4 regions of the Bradyrhizobium sp. 41S5 genome follow, and region 4 is predicted to be linked to each of the others. Evidence: riboswitches for the same ligand, from Rfam matches in the RefSeq annotation. Region 4 holds a riboswitch; each other region holds the start of a gene.
The links. A riboswitch is a leader RNA that binds a small molecule or an ion and turns the genes downstream of it on or off. The one in region 4 is predicted to bind cobalamin.
Positions count from the first base shown of each region.

Region 1: it holds a riboswitch for cobalamin, as region 4 does, so the genes downstream of both, HAP47_RS27295 (DUF1636 family protein) here and HAP47_RS05610 (TonB-dependent receptor) in region 4, are expected to answer to the same signal.
Region 2: it holds a riboswitch for cobalamin, as region 4 does, so the genes downstream of both, HAP47_RS35170 (5-methyltetrahydropteroyltriglutamate--homocysteine S-methyltransferase) here and HAP47_RS05610 (TonB-dependent receptor) in region 4, are expected to answer to the same signal.
Region 3: it holds a riboswitch for cobalamin, as region 4 does, so the genes downstream of both, HAP47_RS35655 (ribonucleoside-diphosphate reductase subunit alpha) here and HAP47_RS05610 (TonB-dependent receptor) in region 4, are expected to answer to the same signal.

Region 1 covers NZ_CP083721.1:5,614,021-5,618,902, reverse strand. Annotated here, with positions in the region: gene cobD (threonine-phosphate decarboxylase CobD) at 1-134, shown strand, start outside; gene HAP47_RS27305 (cobyric acid synthase) at 139-1,587, opposite strand; gene cobO (cob(I)yrinic acid a,c-diamide adenosyltransferase) at 1,599-2,252, opposite strand; cobalamin riboswitch at 2,289-2,504, shown strand; gene HAP47_RS27295 (DUF1636 family protein) at 2,598-2,972, shown strand; gene cobW (cobalamin biosynthesis protein CobW) at 2,969-4,003, shown strand; gene cobN (cobaltochelatase subunit CobN) at 4,003-4,882, shown strand, end outside.
Region 2 covers NZ_CP083721.1:7,314,670-7,319,551, reverse strand. Annotated here, with positions in the region: gene HAP47_RS35175 (IS110 family transposase) at 252-1,361, opposite strand; gene HAP47_RS41795 (hypothetical protein) at 1,438-1,602, opposite strand; partial or broken gene HAP47_RS35170 (5-methyltetrahydropteroyltriglutamate--homocysteine S-methyltransferase) at 1,666-2,345, opposite strand; cobalamin riboswitch at 2,447-2,643, opposite strand; partial or broken gene HAP47_RS41965 (helix-turn-helix domain-containing protein) at 3,543-3,734, shown strand; partial or broken gene HAP47_RS35160 (reverse transcriptase domain-containing protein) at 3,739-3,906, shown strand; gene HAP47_RS35155 (group II intron maturase-specific domain-containing protein) at 4,051-4,353, shown strand; partial or broken gene HAP47_RS35150 (IS630 family transposase) at 4,433-4,882, shown strand, end outside.
Region 3 covers NZ_CP083721.1:7,422,902-7,427,783, forward strand. Annotated here, with positions in the region: gene HAP47_RS35650 (ribonucleotide-diphosphate reductase subunit beta) at 1-732, opposite strand, end outside; gene HAP47_RS35655 (ribonucleoside-diphosphate reductase subunit alpha) at 723-2,516, opposite strand; cobalamin riboswitch at 2,771-2,984, opposite strand; gene HAP47_RS35660 (hypothetical protein) at 3,657-3,854, shown strand; partial or broken gene HAP47_RS35665 (IS3 family transposase) at 3,950-4,882, shown strand, end outside.
Region 4 covers NZ_CP083721.1:1,182,683-1,187,564, forward strand. Annotated here, with positions in the region: gene HAP47_RS05600 (amidohydrolase family protein) at 1-889, shown strand, start outside; gene HAP47_RS05605 (CobW family GTP-binding protein) at 891-1,820, shown strand; cobalamin riboswitch at 2,050-2,245, shown strand; gene HAP47_RS05610 (TonB-dependent receptor) at 2,352-4,592, shown strand; gene HAP47_RS05615 (PepSY domain-containing protein) at 4,595-4,882, shown strand, end outside.

The sequences.
Region 1 (4,882 bases), 4.0 Mb from region 4:
TGGCCGTGCAGGACAAGCTTGCCCGCGGCCAGATCTGGTCGCGCGCCTTTCAGCAAGAGCCGGGATGGTTGCGCCTCGGTCTGCCGGGCAGCGAGGCCGAATGGTCCCGCCTTTCTGCCGCGTTGTCGTGTTGATGGTTTAGCGCGCCAGCGCGAGCAGGCCCTCGACATCGAGATGGGCCTCGATGTGCTCGGCAAGTGCGTCGAGCGCGCTCTCGACCCTGGCGCCATATGGCTGATCCGCCGCCGGGATATCGAGCCGCGCAAGAAACGCCTTGCGAAATCCGTCCGAGGCGAACAGGCCGTGCAGATAGCTGCCGTGAACGCGCCCGCCACGCGACATGGCACCTTCCGGCGAGCCGTCAAGCCTTGAAAAGGGCCGCGCGCGATCCGGGCCATCAGTGCGTCCGATGTGAATTTCGTAGGCGCTGATCGGCTGACCCGTCGCAACATGCACGGCGCTGACACGCGTCAGCGTCTTCTGTTCGGTCATGGTGGTGGTGACATCGAGCAGCCCGAGGCCGCGCGTTTCGCCGGCGAGTCCCTCGATCCCATCAGGGTCGGCGACGCTCTGCCCAAGCATCTGGTATCCGCCGCACAGCCCAAGGATATGGCCGCCGCGGCGATGATGCGCCAGCAGGTCGATATCCCAGCCTTGCGCGCGCAGGAAGGCGAGGTCGCCGCGGGTCGATTTCGAGCCGGGCAGGATGACGAGCCGCGCGTCGCCCGGAATGGCTTGGCCCGGCCGCACCATCACGAGATCGACGCCGGGTTCGAGCTTGAGCGGATCGAGGTCGTCGAAATTGGCGATCCGCGACAGCGCAAGGAAGGCGATCTTGCACTGGCCGGGCTTGCGCGCCTCGCCGAGCCCGAGCGCGTCTTCGGCCGGAAGCTCGCCGGCGCGAACGAACCAGGGCAGCACGCCGAAGCCGCGCCAGGCGGTGCGGGCTTCGATCAGGCGGTAGCCGTCGTCGAACAGCGTCGGATCGCCGCGGAATTTGTTGATGACAAAACCCTGGATCATCGCGGCATCATCAGGATCGATCACCGCCTGGATGCCGACGAGTTGCGCGATGACGCCGCCGCGGTCGATATCGCCGACCAGCACCACGGGCACGTCGGCTCTGCGCGCAAAGCCCATATTGGCGATATCGGACTTGCGCAGGTTGACTTCGGCGGGGCTGCCGGCGCCTTCGACCAGAACGAGGTCGGCGCGCTGCTTCAGGCGCCCAAAGCTCTCCAGCACCGCGCCCATCAGCGACGGCTTCATGGTGGCATATTCGCGCGCGCGTGCGGTCGCGATCCGTTTGCCGTGCACGATGACCTGGGCGCCGACATCGGTTTCCGGCTTCAGCAGCACCGGGTTCATGTCGGTGTGCGGCTCGACGCCGGCAGCGAGCGCCTGCAACGCCTGCGCACGCCCGATCTCGCCGCCGTCGACGGTCACGGCGGCGTTGTTGGACATATTCTGCGGCTTGAAGGGCAGCACGCGCAGGCCGCGCCGTCTCGCGGCACGCGCGAGGCCGGCGACGACGAGCGACTTGCCCACGTCCGAGCCGGCTCCCTGGATCATCAATGCGCGCGCCATGGTGCTGACAGTCAGAACTCGACGCCCGGCTGGGCCTTGATGCCGGAGCGGAACGGATGCTTCACCAATGTCATCTCGGTGACGAGGTCGGCGATCTCGATCAGCTCCTCCTTGGCGTTGCGCCCGGTGAGCACGACATGCGTCATCGGCGGCTTCGACGTCGTCAGGAACTCGACGACATCGGCTATCGCCAGATAATCGTAACGGAGCGCGATGTTGATCTCGTCGAGCACGACCATGCGCAGGCTCGGATCCGCGATCAGCTGCTTGGCCTTTTCCCAGCCGGCCTGCGCTGCCGCGATGTCGCGGGCGCGATCCTGCGTCTCCCAGGTAAAACCTTCACCCATCGCATGGAATTGACAGAGATCGCCGAAATGCCCGGTGAGCAGGCGGCGCTCGCCGGTATCCCAGGCGCCCTTGATGAATTGCACCACGGCGCAGGGAAAGCCGTGCGCTACGCAGCGCACGATCATGCCGAAGGCGGAGGAGGATTTTCCTTTGCCGGCGCCGGTGTGAACGATGATCAGACCCTTTTCGCCGCTCTTGGTCGCCATGATCTTGTCGCGGGCGACCTTCTTTTTCGCCATTTTGGCCGCATGGCGCGCATCCAGCGAAGGGTCGGTGCCGACGTCGCCGTCGTCAGCGTCGTTTCCATCAGAAATCATCACGTTCCTTCGGCTTGACAAGTGCGAGGCCAGGACGAATGGTGACCCCGCGTTGGTTCCTGTCCTACGACAGGCGAAGAGGGAATGCGATAGGGCTCGGACCGCAAGGTTTGCCCAAAGCGCAGCCGCCCCCGCGACCGTGACCGGAGAGATGCCCAAGCCACTGATTCCCTGATGGAGTCGGGAAGGTGGGCATCACGGGAGAAATCCTACTCCGCAAGCCGGGAGACCTGCCGACGCAGTGTGTTTGAGACCGGCGGACGGGGTGTTCCGCGACGGGGAACGAACCTGTTCACGTCAGGTTCGTGTGCCTCATCGCTTCCCGCAGTCAATCCAGGAAGGGCGATGAGCGTTACACTTCATGTCTGTATCACCTGTCGCGCCGGCCAGACGGCGGCCGAAGGCGAGATCGCGCCCGGTGCGCGCCTGCATGCCGCGCTTGTTGAGGCCGGCGTGCCCGATGACGTCAATCTGGTTCCGGTCGAATGCCTGTCGGCTTGCAGCCAGGGTTGCTCGGTCGCACTCAGCGCGCCGGGGCGATGGTCCTATGTCTACGGCCGCCTGTCCGCTGACAATGCCAGGGATGTGATCGCCGGCGCCTCCGCCTATGCCGCGGCGCCTGACGGCATCGTGCCGTGGCGCAGCCGCCCGGAAATCTTTCGCAAGCAATCGCTTGCCCGCATTCCACCCATCGCCGTCGTGCCGGAGGCCGCAGAATGATGACGCTCGCCAAGGTTCCGGTCACCGTCGTGACCGGCTTTCTCGGGTCCGGCAAGACGACGCTGATCCAGCATCTGATCCGGAATGCCAACGGCAAGAAGCTCGCGGTGCTGGTGAACGAATTCGGCAGCGAAGGCGTCGACGGCGAGATCCTGAAGTCCTGCGCCGACGCCAATTGCCCGACCGAGAATATCGTCGAGCTCGCCAATGGCTGCATCTGCTGTACCGTCGCCGACGATTTCATCCCGGCGATGGAGCAATTGCTGGCGCGCCCCGTGAGGCCCGATCATATCGTGATCGAGACGTCGGGTCTCGCGTTGCCGAAGCCGTTGCTGAAGGCGTTCGACTGGCCGGAAATCCGCTCGCGGATCACGGTCGACGGCGTGATCGCGCTGGCCGATGCGGAGGCCGTTGCTGCCGGCCGCTTTGCGCCGGACCCGGCCGCCGTGGATGCGCAGCGCGCGGCAGATGAGAATCTCGACCACGAAACGCCGTTGTCCGAAGTGTTCGAGGATCAGATCGCCTGTGCCGATATCGTGCTGCTGACCAAGGCCGATCTCGCGGGTGCCGAGGGGATCAAAGCGGCCAAGGCGCTGATCGCAGCCGAGATGCCGCGCGAGGTGCCGATGTTGCCCATCGTCGATGGCGCGATCGACGCCCGCGTGATCCTCGGTCTTGAAGCGGCGGCGGAAGATGACCTCGCGTCGCGGCCGTCTCACCACGACGGTGAGGACGAACATGAGCACAACGACTTCAATTCCGTGGTGATCGACCTTCCGGAGATTTCGGACGTCGACGCGCTCATCGCGTCGATCAAGGGGCTGTCGCGCGAGCAGAACGTGCTGCGGGCCAAGGGATATATCGCGGTCGCAGGCAAGCCGATGCGGTTGCTCGTGCAATCGGTCGGCGAGCGGGTGAGGCATCAGTTCGACATGCCCTGGGGCGCGCGGGCGCGGCAGTCGAAGCTCGTCGTGATCGGCGAACACAGCGATATCGATGAAGCCGCGATCCGGGCGCGACTAGGTGTCTGATGCACGTCGTCTTCCGCGAGAGCCGCGGCCTTGAGGAGACCGCGACGCCAAGGGACCTCGGCCAGGATCCGGCCGATCTCGTGGTGCTGTCGTTTTCCGACAGCGACCTTGCCGCGTTTGCAGCCGGCTGGCGGCGGGGCCGTGCCGCGCTGCCGTCGCTGCGGCTCGCCAATCTCGCGGAGCTGCGCCATCCGCTGTCGGTCGATACCTATATCGAGCGGACCCTGTCGCATGCGCGCGGCATCCTGGTGCGGCTGATCGGCGGCGAACCCTATTGGTCATATGGCCTGGCAGTGGTGCATCGCCTGGCGAAGGAACGCGGCATCGCCCTGGTGGTGCTGCCGGCGGATGGCCGCGACGATTTGCGGCTGGATGAATTCTCGACCTTGCCGGTCTCGACGCTGCGCCGCCTGAAGGTGCTGTGCGACAAGGGCGGCCCCGTTGCCGCGCAGGCCGTGATCGCGCAACTGGCGCTGGCGTCCGGCCTTTATGCCGGGCCGGTTGTCGGTGAGATCGATCTTCCCGAGATCGGCGTCTACGACTCGCAGCGCGGTGCCGTCGCGGCGCTGCCGGCACCGGATGGCCGGCCGCTTGTGCTGGTGACTTTTTATCGCTCCTATCTGGCGGCCGGCGACACGGCGCCGGTCGATGCGCTGATCGAGGCTTTGCGCGAAAAGGGATTCGATGCCCACGGCGTGTTCGTCACCTCGTTGAAGGCGGCGGGCGTGGCCGATTGGCTGCGCGCTCAGTTCGCGCAATGCAGCCCGGCCGCCATCGTCAATGTGACCGCGTTCTCCGCGGCGGGTGACGACGGTACGACGCCGTTCGATGCCGCATCGTGCCCGGTGTTCCAGGTCGCTCTGTCGACGGCGCAGCGTG
Region 2 (4,882 bases), 2.3 Mb from region 4:
CAGAGCACCGCCCCGATCGTCGTCGATCGGCTATTCATAGAGATGGTCGTGCATAGGTGGAGGCGGAACCGAAGGACGTCGGTGATCAAGCTCTGATGCGCGGGTTGGCTACCGCATTCCCGATTGTGCGTCCGAGGTCTGCTCCTATCTTACTGCGGGCGTCGGCGCTCTTGCCGGCCACAAAGCGTCTGACGGGCATTCCCTCTGCCGTGGTCCCGCCTCCGCCCATGCACGATGATAAGGGCGCTCGATCAGGCTGTCTGCACTTGCCTGGCAACCGCCCACATGAACCCCACCAGTTCACGGGCGATAGCGGTGCAGACCACCGTCGTTCGTTTGCCGCGCGCCGCCAGCTTCCGGTACCGGGCCGTCAAGCGGCTCTGCGCCTTCCAAGCAATCTCTCGCACTGCTGGCGACGTCTGTTCGAGCCGGTATAGTTTTGTCTTGCCGATCTTCGGCGGGTGTCGATATGTCCAGGCGCTTTCGACCAACATGTGGCGAACACGGCCGTTGCCGGCCTTGGTGATGCCGCCACGTCTGACAGCCTCTCCCGTCGATCGCTCGCTTGGCACCAGACCGAGGTAACCCATAAGTTGACGTGGGCCCTCAAAACGGCTCACGTCACCGACCTCGGTTGCGAATGTCACTGCGACGACCAGATCGACGCCGCGCAATGTTTGAAGCGCCCGCACGAGCGGCTCCAGAGACCAGGTCGAGACGAACTCTTCGATCGTGCGCTCGAGCCGGTCGACCCGGTCCCTGGCGACGCGAACTGCTTCGACCATTTCTTGTAGCGCGATCTGATGTGCGGGGTGGTCGAACTGTTGTTCCTGGAGCCAACGCAAATAGCGCATCGTCCAGCCCTTTTTGCGGGGATAGGTGCGGCCATGCTTGAGCATGAAGGCGCTCACCTGCTGCCGGTGGATGCGCAGCGTCTCAACCGCTGCCGATCGAGCGCGAACGAGGTCGCGCATCGCTTCGTGACCTTCATCGGGAACCCATACCGCCGTCAGCTCGCCGGCGCGTAGCAGCCGCGCGAGAGAAACGGCGTCCCGGCGGTTCGTCTTCACACGATCACCCGGCTTCCTTGGGATCAGCGACGGCGCCACCACCGTGCATTGGTGGCCGAGCGACCGGATCAGGCGATAAAGACCATAGCCAGTCGGGCCGGCTTCGTAACAGAAGTGGACGCGGTCAAACCGGTTGGCGATCCGCCCTAAGACGCGGCGCATGTTGGTGGCCGAAGCATCAACCTCGCCGAAGAACCGAACCTCCCCCTCCCGGCCTGCATCCGCAATCGCGACGGCATTTCTCAGCTTGGCCACATCGATTCCGACGAATGCTTCCCTATAATCTGCCACGGCTCGTCCTCCTGTGATGAGGATCGGCTCGGTTCGCCCGAGCAACCCTCGGACGCGCAGTGTAGGGCGAGCCACCTCATCGGTAGAGGCGGACATACGGTCTTACGGTCAACATCGCCTTCATCGGCCTTTTGGTTAGCGACTGCGCATAGCGCCACCAGTCCACCGTGATCGGCTTCGGCCGCGAGACATCTCCAAACAGGATCGGCGGCCGGACACAGCGCGAGCCATAGGATTGCACCCAACCGTTTTTGGTAAATGCGAAGCCGGAGAGTTGCTCGCCGAAGCATCAAGATCATGGTTGCAGGCAAGGTTCGTCGAATTGACCCCAATTTGCCCCGCGTTTGGCCAATTCCTTCAAAAGCTCAATATAGACCGGTATCAGGTCATCTAGCAGTGACAGTGGCTGGAACGCAGGATCGGCACTCTTGCCAAGCTTCAAGAATGTAACCGGCCCGATCAGGACAGGGCGCGTCTGAAAGCCAAGGGCCTTGGCTTCCTCGTACTCCTCGATTGGTTTGCGAGAGGATAGTCTGAAAGTCTGCCCCGGGTGAAATTCCGGGACCATGTAATGGTAGTTGGTGTCGAACCATTTGGTATCTCCTGCGCGGGTGCGCCATATCCACGCGACGGGTGACCGCAACTCCCATCCTGACCGTCGCATTGTGCCCCGCGTGCCATGGCGAAGTATGTCTTGAGCGAAATGGATCCGGCATTCGGCTCGTAGACTGCTGGGATGGCACCAACCATGACACTGGTGTCGAGCACCTGGTCGTACAGTGAGAAATCGTTCGATGGGATCACGGTGACACCGAGAGACCTCTGGCGAGCCCAATTTGCGGCACGTAGGCCAGCTGCATCCTCGAGCAACTGCTGTTCGGCGATTTTTCCGGCCCAGTAACTTTCGAGCGCAACCTTGAGCTCTCGCCTTGGACCGATGGGTGGCGTTCCGAGTGTGGCAACCGGAAGAGAGAGAAGAGACATAGCGTTAACCCCATATTGGTGGCAAAGGCCATGGCGGACGCAGGCAGAAGAAGCCGCGCGAGCGACCGTTGCTTGGCGCACCACCGGGACACCCGCCGGTGGACGAAGATAGTGGCGGGGCAGGTCTCCTGGCTCGCGGCTCAGCGCTGCTGTCCGGTCTTCCCGAAACCGTCAGGCTTCAGTGCCTTCGTTGGACAGCTCGCTACTCACAGTTGCGGGGACAGCGCCGGAATTGACACCGGCTTCCCTCTTAGCTCCGGCCTAATGAGACCGGAGAACCTCGACACCTTCAATTATCGGCAAAAGGGATATTCCGTCAACCTCGCGTCATGTTGCGATCTGCTAATGTGCCTAGCGGCATGCCCGCCGTTCATACTCGATGCAGAAGTCGCTCTACAATCACGGACATCGGATGACATCCCGAATGTCCCTCCGCGTGGGCAGCGACAAATCCGAATACGCCGCCTTTGCACCGAGGACCACTTGGTCGAACAGACGGCTTTCATGCAAGCTGGCCCCGGTTCATCAAGCACGGCGCGCTGCGCTGCCTTCTCCAAGCAATCAACGATCCACCGAATAAGATAGCATACGCGGCGCGAGGTGGTTCTGTGATGCCAGCCATTTCTGGTAGGCGTCACTCGGACACTTTTTGGCGATACTGCCCAGGCAAGCATATCAACCAAACCAAGGAGACCGGCTCGCAATGAAAATGGCTGTTTGGAGTGCCCTCGGTGTCTTTGCTGTTGCCGTCTCGGCGGTCGGCCTGTTCGGGTTGATGGTAAGACCGCTCTTGAGTAACACCGCTCGACAGTTTCTCTCGAAACTATTGATCGGCTCAAGCCGAGGCTAGCACGGCTCGGCGCCTCTACCTGCTTGCGGAGGACAGGACTTGCGTCGAGGCCGCATCTTCCGGTCGATTGAAGAGCACGATATGCGTCGGCCGACACGAGCGATCGCGCATGCCAGCGAGTGAATGCTACCATCTTGCCCGCCTGCTTAAAGCGTGCACTTCGGCGGCGTCTGTTCCAAACGCCCGGCGCTGATGGGCGGTTTCGTATCGTTGTGGGCCCTTGAGTGCCAAGCACATCTGCCTGGCGCTGCAACTAGAGCATTTCATTGCTTAACTGAATCGGAGGGGATTCCGGTTTTTGGCGGTTTATGATTCAAGATGCTGACTGGATTGGAGGCCAGCATCGCATGACCCGACCTCTTTCCCTGGATCTTCGCGAGCGTGTGGTGGCGTCGGTTTTAGCGGGCGAGAGCTGCCGATCTGTGGCGGAACGGTTTGGTGTTGCGCTCTCGTCGGTTGTGAAGTGGTCACAGCGGCAGCGGGCGACCGGCTCGGTTGCGCTTGGCAACATCGGCGGTCACCGCAAGCCCGTGCTTGATCTGGATGGCGGGGACACATCCCGACCTCCCTTGGTGTCGGTATGCCGACGACGGACTGGTGCACTGCCGGACCGAGCAAGAAGCAGAGGCCATTAGGGCGGAGCTTCAAGCGAGGTTGGAGGTGTGCGGACTTCAGATGCACCCGACAAAGACGCAGATCGTCTATTGCATGGACAACAGGCGTCGGCGAACGTATCAGAGGGTCAAGTTTGACTTTCTCGGATATCAGTTCAGGCCGCGGCAGGTGGCAACGTCACAGCGGAAGGAATTCTTTTGTGGATACACCCCGGCGGTCAGTCCGACAGCTTTGAAGACCATGCGAGCAACGATCCGAAGCTTGCACATTCCCCGGCAAACGCCGGGGACGCTGGCTGAGATTGCCCAACAGATCAATCCGCTCCTCCGGGGGTGGATAGGTTATTATGGTCGGTTCAGCCGTTCAGCGCTGTTCTCTCTGGTCGACTACGTCAATCAGAAGCTGAAGGCGTGGACCATGCGAAAGTACAAGCGCTTCCGGCTCCACAAAACCGGTGCTTCGCTGTTCTTGCGAAAGCTGGCTCGGAATAACGCGGAGCTGTTCGTACACTGGCAGTTCTTCGGAACGACCACGTTCACCTGACGGGAGCGGTGTGAACCGAGAGGTTCACGCACCGTTCTGCGAGAGGCCGGGGGTGAAAATCCCCCGGCCTACTCACCCTTGGATCAAGACCAACATGGCCCCTTTGCGGGGCTGGGGCCCCATGGGCGCACGCCTGCGCGGCTTCGCCCCGCACGGTCACTGGCGATACCCTCACATTCCTCGGCGCGCTCCGCCATGACCAACTCACGGCACCCTGCGTCTTCGGCGGCCCGGTCAACGGCGAATGCTTCTGCGCTTATGTGAAGCACCTTCTCCTGCCAACCCTGCGCGAAGGCGACATCGTCATTCTCGACAACCTCGGAAGCCACAAGTCGAAAGCTGTCAGGCAGATGATCCAGGCTGCTGGCGCCAGGCTCTGGTACCTGCCGCCATACTCGCCCGACCTCAACCCGATCGAACAGGCCTTCTCCAAGATCAAACACTGGATGCGGCAGGCTCAGAGGCGCACCGTCGAAGACACTTGGCGCCAAATCGGTCACCTCGTTCAGGACATCCAGCCTCGCGAATG
Region 3 (4,882 bases), 2.2 Mb from region 4:
GACATCGACGATGTCGTCACGGACCGAGCGCGTCACGGCGCCGGTCTCGCGGTGCCATTCGTGAAACAGCTTGATGACGCCCTCGCAGTGGAGACTCTCGTCGCGCACCGACCAGCTTACGATCTGTCCCATGCCGTTCATCTTGTTGTGGCGCGGAAAATTGAGCAGCATAGCGAAGCTCGCGAACAACGCCATGCCTTCGGTAAAGGCGCCGAACATAGCCAGGGTGCGCGCGACATCGGCCACGGTGTCAATGCCGAACTCGTGCATGTAGTCCGCCTTGGCGCGCATTTGCGCATAGCTGCGAAATGCCTCGAACTCGGTCTTGGGCATGCCGAGCGTCTTGAGCAGCAGCGCATAGGCGTCGATGTGGACCGTCTCCATGTTCGTGAAGGCCGCCATCATCATCTGGACGGTGAGCGGCTGGAAAATCGGGATGTATCGCTTGAGATAATTGTCACCGACCTCGATGTCGGACTGAGTAAAGAAGCGAAAGATCTGGGTGAGCAGCGCGCGCTCGCTGGCGGTGACGCGGTCCGACGCCCAGTCCTTGAGGTCGTTGCCGAGCGGCACCTCCTCGGCCATCCAATGCGTCTGCTGCTGACGCTTCCAGAACTCGTAGGCCCAAGCGTAGCGATCAACGTCATAGCTGCCCATCGAGTCAAGGAGACCAACGCGTCCCTTGCCGATCAGCGTGCGCGGATCGACAGACGAGAGATCGATCATTGACATGCGAGGCACTCCTCATAATCGGTGCGCTGCGCAGGCGGCTGCCGCGGCGCGGCCTCGTCATCGTCGACGATCTTGCCGGCGAACGCCGCGCGCGAGATCGATTTTGAACGGCAGTAATAAAGGCTCTTCACCCCACGCTTCCACGCCGTCCAGTGCAGCATGTGGAGATCCCACTTATCGACCTCGGCCGGCAGATAGAGGTTGATTGACTGACTCTGGCAGATGAATGCGGCCCGGTCGCCTGCAAGCTCGACGATCCAGCGCTGGTCGACCTCGAAGGCGGTGCGAAACACCGCTTTCTCGTGTTCCGACAGAATGTCGAGATGGGCGACCGAACCCTCCTGCGCAATGATCGACTGCCAGGTCACCGGGGTGTCGGCGCCCTTGGCGATCAGTACCCTGGTCAGATGAGGATTACGTACCGAGATGGCACCAGACAACGTCTTGTGGGTGTAGATGTTGGCCGGGATCGGCTCGATGCATGCGCTGGTGCCGCCGCAGATGATGCTGATCGAAGCAGTCGGCGCGATCGCGATCTTCTGGCTGAAGCGCTCCATCACGCCACGTTCCAGGGCGTCCGGGCACGGGCCACGCTCGCGAGCAAGGGCGACGGATGCCGCGTCGGCATCACCCCGGATCTTCCGAAACATCTTTAGATTGAATGATTTCGCCAAGCCACTCTCCATTGGAATGCCATTCGCCTGGAGGAACGAGTGGAAGCCCATGACGCCAAGTCCGACGGAGCGCTCGCGCAGGGCGGCGTAGCGGGCCCGCTTCATACCCTCCGGCGCCGTCGTGATGAAGTGGGTGAGCACGTTGTCGAGGAAGCGCATGACGTCCTCGATGAAGCCGGGTTCCTCATTCCATTGGTCCCAAGTCTCGAGGTTGAGCGATGACAGACAGCACACCGCGGTGCGCTCCTCGCCGCGATGGTCGATGCCGGTCGGGAGCGTAATCTCGCTGCACAGGTTGGAGGTCGAGACCTTGAGACCGAGCTCGCGCTGGTGCTTGGGAAGCGCGCGATTCACAGTGTCGATGAACAAGAGATAAGGCTCGCCTGTCTGCAACCGGTTCTCAAGAATGCGTTGCCATAGCTGTCGCGCGTCGATCTCGCGGACGACCTCGTTCGTCTTCGGGCTGCGCAGAGCGAACGCGGTGCCGGCGCCCACGGCACGCATGAACTCGTCGGTGAGGTTGATGCCGTGATGCAGGTTGAGGCTCTTGCGGTTGAAGTCGCCGGACGCCTTGCGGATCTCGAGAAACTCCTCGATCTCGGGATGCTGGATATCGAGATAGACCGCCGCCGAGCCGCGCCGCAACGAGCCCTGGCTGATCGCCAGCGTCAGGCCGTCCATGACGTGGATGAACGGGATGACGCCTGAGCTGACGCCGCCCTTCACCTTCTCTCCGATCGAGCGAACATTGCCCCAGTACGTGCCGATACCGCCCCCGTTGGAGGCAAGCCACACGTTTTCGTCCCAGGTGCCAACGATGCCTTCGAGCGAGTCGGACACCGAGTTAAGGAAGCACGAGATTGGCAGGCCGCGCGTGGTGCCGCCATTGGACAGCACCGGCGTGGCTGGCATGAACCACAGCCGAGACATCGCGTCATAGAGACGTTGGGCGTGCGCAACATCGTCCGCGAAGGCACAGGACACCCGCGCGAACATGTCCTGGACGCTTTCGCCGACGAGCAGATAACGATCGGTCAGCGTTAGCTTGCCGAACGCGGTCAGCAGGCCGTCGCGCGATCGATCGAGCGTGAGATCGGACGGCTTTGGCAATGGCGCGAGAGGCCGCGGCAGCGGAGGCGATGACGGCGGCGGCACAACACACCGCTGAGGCGCGGCAGACTTTGGCCGCGCCGGCCACGGCCGCACACTCGGCCACTCAATTAGATGACCATGCTGATTGAAATCGTAAGACGACGACATCGGCAACCCCGCGATGTTAGGGGGGGAAGCCACGCGCACGACTTGCGAGGAGACGGGTCAAACGTCCCAGGCTGCAAGCGACGCACGGGGCACCCCGCCCGAGGACGTTCTATTCTGTCGCGGCAGGTCTCCTGGCTCGCGGGTCGCTGCGGCTGTCGGCCTTCCCGGTGCTGTCGCGGCCAGTGACCATTATGACAACCGCTCGCCGCTTACAGTTGCGGGGGCAGCCCCGGAATAGCCGTTACCGGCGCACCGGGTTCTCTCTTAGCTTCCACCCTACTAGATGCAGAATGGAAGACCGTGGCAGATCTACATACAGACGCCGCGCGTCGAGATTCGTCAAGGCTTGTGGCAGGGGAGTCGAGACGCAGGACGCCACGTCCGCTCCGGGTCTGGGCCCGCAACGCTGTGTTCGAGCAAATGCCCCCCTGCTTCGGCCCATTCCGTGAAAAGAGTGGCAGCATTTTGATTTCGATGCTCCGTCGCGATGACGGGTGCCTATGCGAGTCCGCGTTGGATAGGAATCCGTTCGGCGAAGGTTCCGGGCGATGCTGGCGAGGGATAATCTCATGACGCGCAACGTTTGGCTTGCAATTCAAAGCGGTCGAGAATGCGATGCGCCAGCAAGGTGTTGCTCTTCTTGTGGAACTGGCGTGAGGTGCGTCCCTGCCATGATCGTGCGATCTCGGTGGCTTGCCGCGCGCGCCAGATCGAGCGCGATAGCTCCACAAATGCTTATGGTACCACTGAGCCTTCAACGCGCAACAGTCGCCGTCGCGCTTGCTGACGTGGCCAAGTGTTTTGGCGCCATGATTTACCAGAGCTCCGATCGCAGTAATGACCGTGCCGGCATACGGTTGTCCTCACTTGCGTGGTCATGGATGAAGCCGCCAAGGAGGCTCGATCTTAGTCAGCTTTTCGCAAGCTGTCCCTGCTAGCATGAAGCGGATAGGTCATCTCGCGGCGACGCCGCTATCCGGGTGTTACGACATGAACGCAGCCGATATTAATGCAACAGCGCCGCAGGTTGGCGCCCCCTCCGACACCGCCGAGAGCGGCGGCGATGACACGCGTGCAGCGCTACTGCGCCGAGCATTCGAAAAGGCTCTCGTTTCCGTCGCCACGCAAGTCATAAGCGATTCCCAGTCGGATATGGATGAGGCCATGAGCGAGCTTGATGATGGGTGAGCCGATGCTCGGCGCCACATAGAGATACAGCCCGCTGAGCTGCTGCCGGTTTGATGGACACCGAGATTAGGTGTTTCATGAAGCCGGAGGTGGCGATGAAAAGACGGAAGTTCAGCCGCGAGTTCAAGGTCGAGGCGGTCAAGCTGGTGCGGGACCGTGGGGTGTCGGTGGCGCAAGCCGGCCGTGACCTGGATGTTCATGAGAATGTTCTCCGCAAATGGGTGAAGGAGTTGGGCTCCGACCCGGCGCAAGCCTTTCCCGGCTACGGGCAGATGAAGCCGGAGCAGCAGGAGATCGAGCGGCTGCGCCGTGAGGTCGCCAAGCTGAAGGCCGAGTGGGATATCCTAAAAAAGGCCGCAGCCTACTTCGCGAAGGAAGCGACATGAAGTTCGCCTTCGTCGCGAAGCACCGGACGATCTGGCCGGTGGCATGGCTATGCGATGCGCTGGGAGTGTCGCGGTCGGGCTTCCATGCCTGGCTGAATCGCTCTCCCAGCACCAGATCCCGCAGCGACGAGGAGCTCGGCGGCAAGGTCAAGGCCAGCTTCGCCGCCAGCGACCGCACCTATGACGCACGCCGGGTGTGGCGTGACCTGCTCGCCGACGGGGCGGATTGGGGCCTGCACCGGATTGAGCGGCTGATGCGCCTGCAAGGCTTGCGGGCGCGGCCGCGACGTCGGCGCTTGCCGAAGGACAGCGGCGATCGACAGCTCGAGACCGTACCGGCGAACCTCCTTGACCGGCAGTTCGCCGCCGAGCGGCCGAACCAGAAGTGGATCGCCGACTTCACCTATCTCTGGACGGCCGAAGGCTGGCTCTATGTCGCAGCGGTGATCGACCTGTTCTCACGCCGCGTGGTGGGCTGGTCGATGAGTGCCGCCATGACGGCACAGCTCGTGACGGACGCATTGTTGATGGCCGTCTGGCGGCGCGGCAAGCCGGATGCACTGTTGCATCACTCCGACCAGGGCAGCCAGTACACCAGCGAGCAGTTCCAGCGCCTGATGGCCGACCACGGCATCGTTTGCA
Region 4 (4,882 bases):
CGTCGCTTACATGTCCCGCATCGATCCCGAGAGCGCGGCCGAGGCCTATATCCGCCTGATCGGCTATGCCGGCGCAACCGGCGCGCACATGCACATCTGCCATTTCAACTCGTCGAGCAAGACGGACATCGAGCGCTGTGTTGCGCTGATCGCCAAGGCGCAGGCGCAGGGCCTGCCGATCACGGTAGAGGCCTATCCCTACGGCACCGGCTCGACCGTGCTGGCGGCGACCTTCTTCAGCGATCCCAAATTCGAGGAGCGCAACGGCCTCGGCTATGATTCGGTGCAGCGCGTGACCGACGGTCACCGCTTCGGCAGCCGCGAGGAACTGCTGGCGGCGCAGGCCGCGGAACCCTCGACGCTGGTGCTGTGGCATGTGCTCGATATCGAGAACAACGCGCATCATCGCGATCTGCTCGACATGGCGGTGCTGTATCCGGGCGGTGCGATCGCGTCCGACGCGATGCCGTGGACGCTATCGGACGGCCGCCCCTACACCGGCGACGCCTGGCCGCTGCCCGACGATGCCACCTCGCATCCGCGTTCGGCCGGCTGCTTCACCCGCTTCATCCGCGAATGGGTGCGCGAGCGCCGGAAGGTGTCGCTGCTCGAGGGCATCCGCAAATGCGCGCTGATCCCGGCCGAGATTCTGTCGGCGAGCACGCCGGCGATGCACGCCAAGGGCAGGTTGCAGGTCGGCGCCGACGCTGACGTCGTGGTGTTCGACTTCGAGACGCTCAGCGACCGCGCGACCTTCTCCGCGATGAACCGCCCGGCGGAAGGTGTGCGGCATCTCGTGGTCAGCGGCCAGCCGCTGATCAATGATGGCGTCCTCGACGTCGCGGCACGGCCCGGCCGGCCGGTGCGCCGGCCCGTCGCTGGGGGTTGACGTGCCGGTCCCGATCCTGCTGGTCGCGGGTTTTCTCGGGGCGGGCAAGACCACGGTCGTCAACCATCTGCTGGCGCATGCGCAAGGCCGCCGCATCGCCGCCGTGGTCAACGATTTCGGCGCGATCAATATCGACGCGGAACTGATCGCGGGCGCCAGCGACGGCGTGGTCAGCCTGAGCAATGGCTGCATCTGCTGCACGCTGGAGGGCGATCTGCTGCGCACCCTCGCAACCTTGCTGCGGCGTGATCCGCGTCCCGAACTCATCGTGATTGAGACCAGCGGGATTGCCGATCCCGCCGACATCGTGCGCAACCTGATGGATCCGGTGATCTGGAAGGAGGCGCCGCTCGAGACCGTGCTGTGCGTGGTCGACGCGACGCAGCCTTCGGCGATGCTGAACGATGTGCTGCTGCGTTCGCAACTACGGGCAGCGGATGTGGTGGCGCTGAGCAAGGTCGACTTGGCCGATGCAGCCGCGTGCGCCGCGATCCGCGACGCGGTACGGGCAGCGCGTCCGGCGGCCGTGGTCGTTGATGCCTTGCATGGCGAGGTGCCTGCAGCGCTGCTGTTTCCCGCGGACCTCGATCAGTTGCCGGCGCCGCGCGAGGCCGCGCCGCGACGGCCGGTATCGGACCGGTTCGAGACGCTGAGCTGGACCTCGGAGCGGCCGGTGCGGTTGCCGCGCTTGCAGCAGGCGATCGGCAGACTGGCGCCGAAGCTGGCGCGGGCGAAGGGATTGTTCGAGACGGTCGAGCAGCCCGGACGGCTGACGGTGTTTCAACTCGCCGGCGGACGCGCGACACTGGCTGCCGGCGGCGTGCCGGCACCCGGTGTGCCACGCACGCGAATCGTGTTCATCGCCGAGATGGGCGCTCTGTCGCGGGCCGAGATCGATGAGGTGATGCAGGGATGTGTCGGAGCAGGGTGATGCGAATTAGGTATTCCGTCATCCTGAGGAGCCGCGAAGCGGCGTCTCGAAGGATCGACGGCCACCAGCGTGGCCGTGCATCCTTCGAGGCTCGCTCCGCTCGCACCTCAGGATGACGGAATAGAGAATCCTCGCGTCGGCCGGCGCTGTCGCCGCGTCATCGCAGCAGCATCATCCCGCAACGCATGAGTGCGACAATCGCATCGAATTGACAGCCCATCCCGCACCACCTATCGTTTCTGTCGACGGTTCCCTTCGGGGATCAAAAGGGAATGCGGTGCGAGGGTAACCCCAATGCCGCAGCTGTCCCCGCAACTGTAAACGGCGAGCCTTTCGTCAATTTGCCACTGGGCCACTCCGCCCGGGAAGGCGTCGACAGGCGATGACCCGTGAGCCAGGAGACCTGCCGTCAGTCGTGGTCACACGCGAGCATATCGGGCGGGGGCGTCCTGGTGGGATCGGAGCACTGCCTTTGGGGCAATGCGCCAGTCCGCGTTCGCGGTGACGTGCCACGTTACCGCGAGTCCTTTCATGTCTCCGTCCTCTCCCGCTGCGCGCCGTTGGCGCCTCGGTCTCGTTTGCTCCCTGTCATCGCTGCTGCTGCCGGCTGAAGGTTCGGCACAAACATCTCCACCCACGACGCTCGATCCGATCGAGGTCGCACCCTCGACATCCACAAAGCCCAACCCCGCGGCGCGAAGCCGCAACTCGGCGACGTCGTCGCGGCCGCGCGCTGCGGCGTCAGGTGCATCGGGATCGGCATCGCCGACGCTCAACGCCACCACGCAGGGAGGTGCAGGCAGTCGTCTCAACCTGACGCCGCTGCAGACGCCGGCCAGCGTCGAGATCATCACGGCGCAAACCATCGCCGAACGCGGCCAGCACAATGTGCTCGATGCCGTCACCCAGAACGCGGCCGGGTTCATCGCAACGCCGGCGCCCGGCAATGGCGGCCTGTCGTTCAGCACCCGCGGCTTTGCCGGCAGCAACTCGGTGATGACGCTGTACGACGGCACGCGCTTCTATATCGGCTCCGGCACCCTGACATTCCCCTACGACACCTGGTCGACGCAACGCATCGAGGTGCTGCGCGGCCCGGCCTCGGTGCTGTACGGCGAAGGCGCGATCGGCGGCGTCGTCAACGTCGTTCCGAAGAAGCCGCAGGGCACGCCCTATAATGAGGCCGAGGTCTCGCTCGACAGCAACATGACGCGGCGGCTGTCGGTCGACAGCACTGGTCCGATCAATCCCAATGTGTCCTACCGCATCAACGCCACCGGCAACATGTCGGACGGCTGGGTCGATCGCGACAAGACCTCGAATGCAGTGGTCTCCGCCGCCGTGCGCGTGCAGGCATCGGACAATCTCGCCTTTACGCTCTCTGAAGCTTACGGCGACCGCAGCCCGTCGCGCTATTTCGGCACGCCGCTGATCAACGGCACGATCCAGGACGCGCTGCGCTTCAAGAACTACAACGCATTGGACGGCGCGATCCGCTATCAGGACGGCTGGACCCAGTTCAAGACCGAGTGGGACGTCGCCGACGGCATCAAGATCAACAACACGCTGTATTATCTGACCAGCGAGCGGCACTGGCGCGATATCGAAAACTACACCTGGAACCCGAAGACCCAGCTGATCGACCGCTCCAGCTACATCGAGATCTTCCACGACCAGAAGCAGCTCGGCAACCGGATGGATACGACCTTCAGCGGTCACGTCCTCGGGCTCGCGAACCAGTTCGTCGCCGGGTTCGACGTCAACCGGATCGACTTCACCCACACCAACAATTCGCCCTATGGCGGCGCGTCGTCGGTCAATCCTTACGTGTTCGATCCCGGATCGTTCTTCGCGACGACCACGGCGACGACGCCTGGCTTCAACGCGATCGTCAATCAATACGCGCTGTTCGCCGAAGATCGCCTGTCGCTGACCGATCAATTGTCGCTCGTCACCGGCGTCCGGTACGATCGTCCCGAGGTCGATCGCACGGACTACAAGACGCCGGCGAACAATTTTGAGACCACGCTGTCGGGCACCAGCAGGCGAACCGGGTTGGTGTACGAGCCGATCAAGAACCTCGCGTTCTACGGCCAGTATGCGGTCGGCGTCGATCCGGTCAGCAACTTGATCTCGCTGTCGACCTCACAGAAAACCTTCCAACTCGCGACCGGCAAGCAGACCGAAATCGGCGTCAAGCAGTCGTTCTGGGGCGGCCGCGGCGAGTGGACGCTGGCGGGGTACGAGATCGTCAAGACCGGCCTGACCATTCCCGATCCCAGCAATCCAACTGCCGGCCTGGCACTGCAGATCGGCCAACAATCATCCCGCGGGGTCGAAGGATCGATCGGGCTCGCGCTGAACGACGGCTGGCGCGTCGACGCCAATCTTGCGCTGCTGCGTGCCCGATACGACAACAACAGCCAGGTGGTCGGCGGCAAGGTCGTCAGCTACAACGGCAATGTCCCGGTCAACGTTCCGCAGCAGGTCTCGAACGTCTGGCTGACCTGGGACTTCGCGCCGAACTGGTCGGTCTATGGCGGCGTCCAGATCGTCGGCGCGATGTACTCCGATCTCGCCAACACCCAGCTGCGGCCGGGCTACAATGTGGTCAATGGCGGTATCAGGTGGAAGCCGGATGATCGCACCACGGTCGCGTTCCGCGTCTACAATCTATTCGACAAGGTCTACGCGGTGACCTCGAACGGGACGGGGCAGTGGCTGCTCGGTATGCCGCGCACCGCCGAATTGTCCGTCAACGTGAAGTTCTGACCATGCGCAACGCTCTGATCCGGCGAGCGCGTCGATGGCTTTATGTCGTCCATCGCTGGATCGGCATTGCGACGTGTCTCTTCTTCGCGATGTGGTTCATCTCCGGCCTCGTCATGATGTACGTGGCGTTTCCGCGTCTCACCGACAGCGAACGCCTGTCCGCGCTCCCCGTCATTCTCTGGAGCAAGGTGCAGGTCGCTCCTGATCGCGCCATGGCGATCGCGGGCGCGGAGCAGTATCCGCGCGATCTACGGCTCTCGATGATGGACGACGTTCCGGTCTATCGCGTA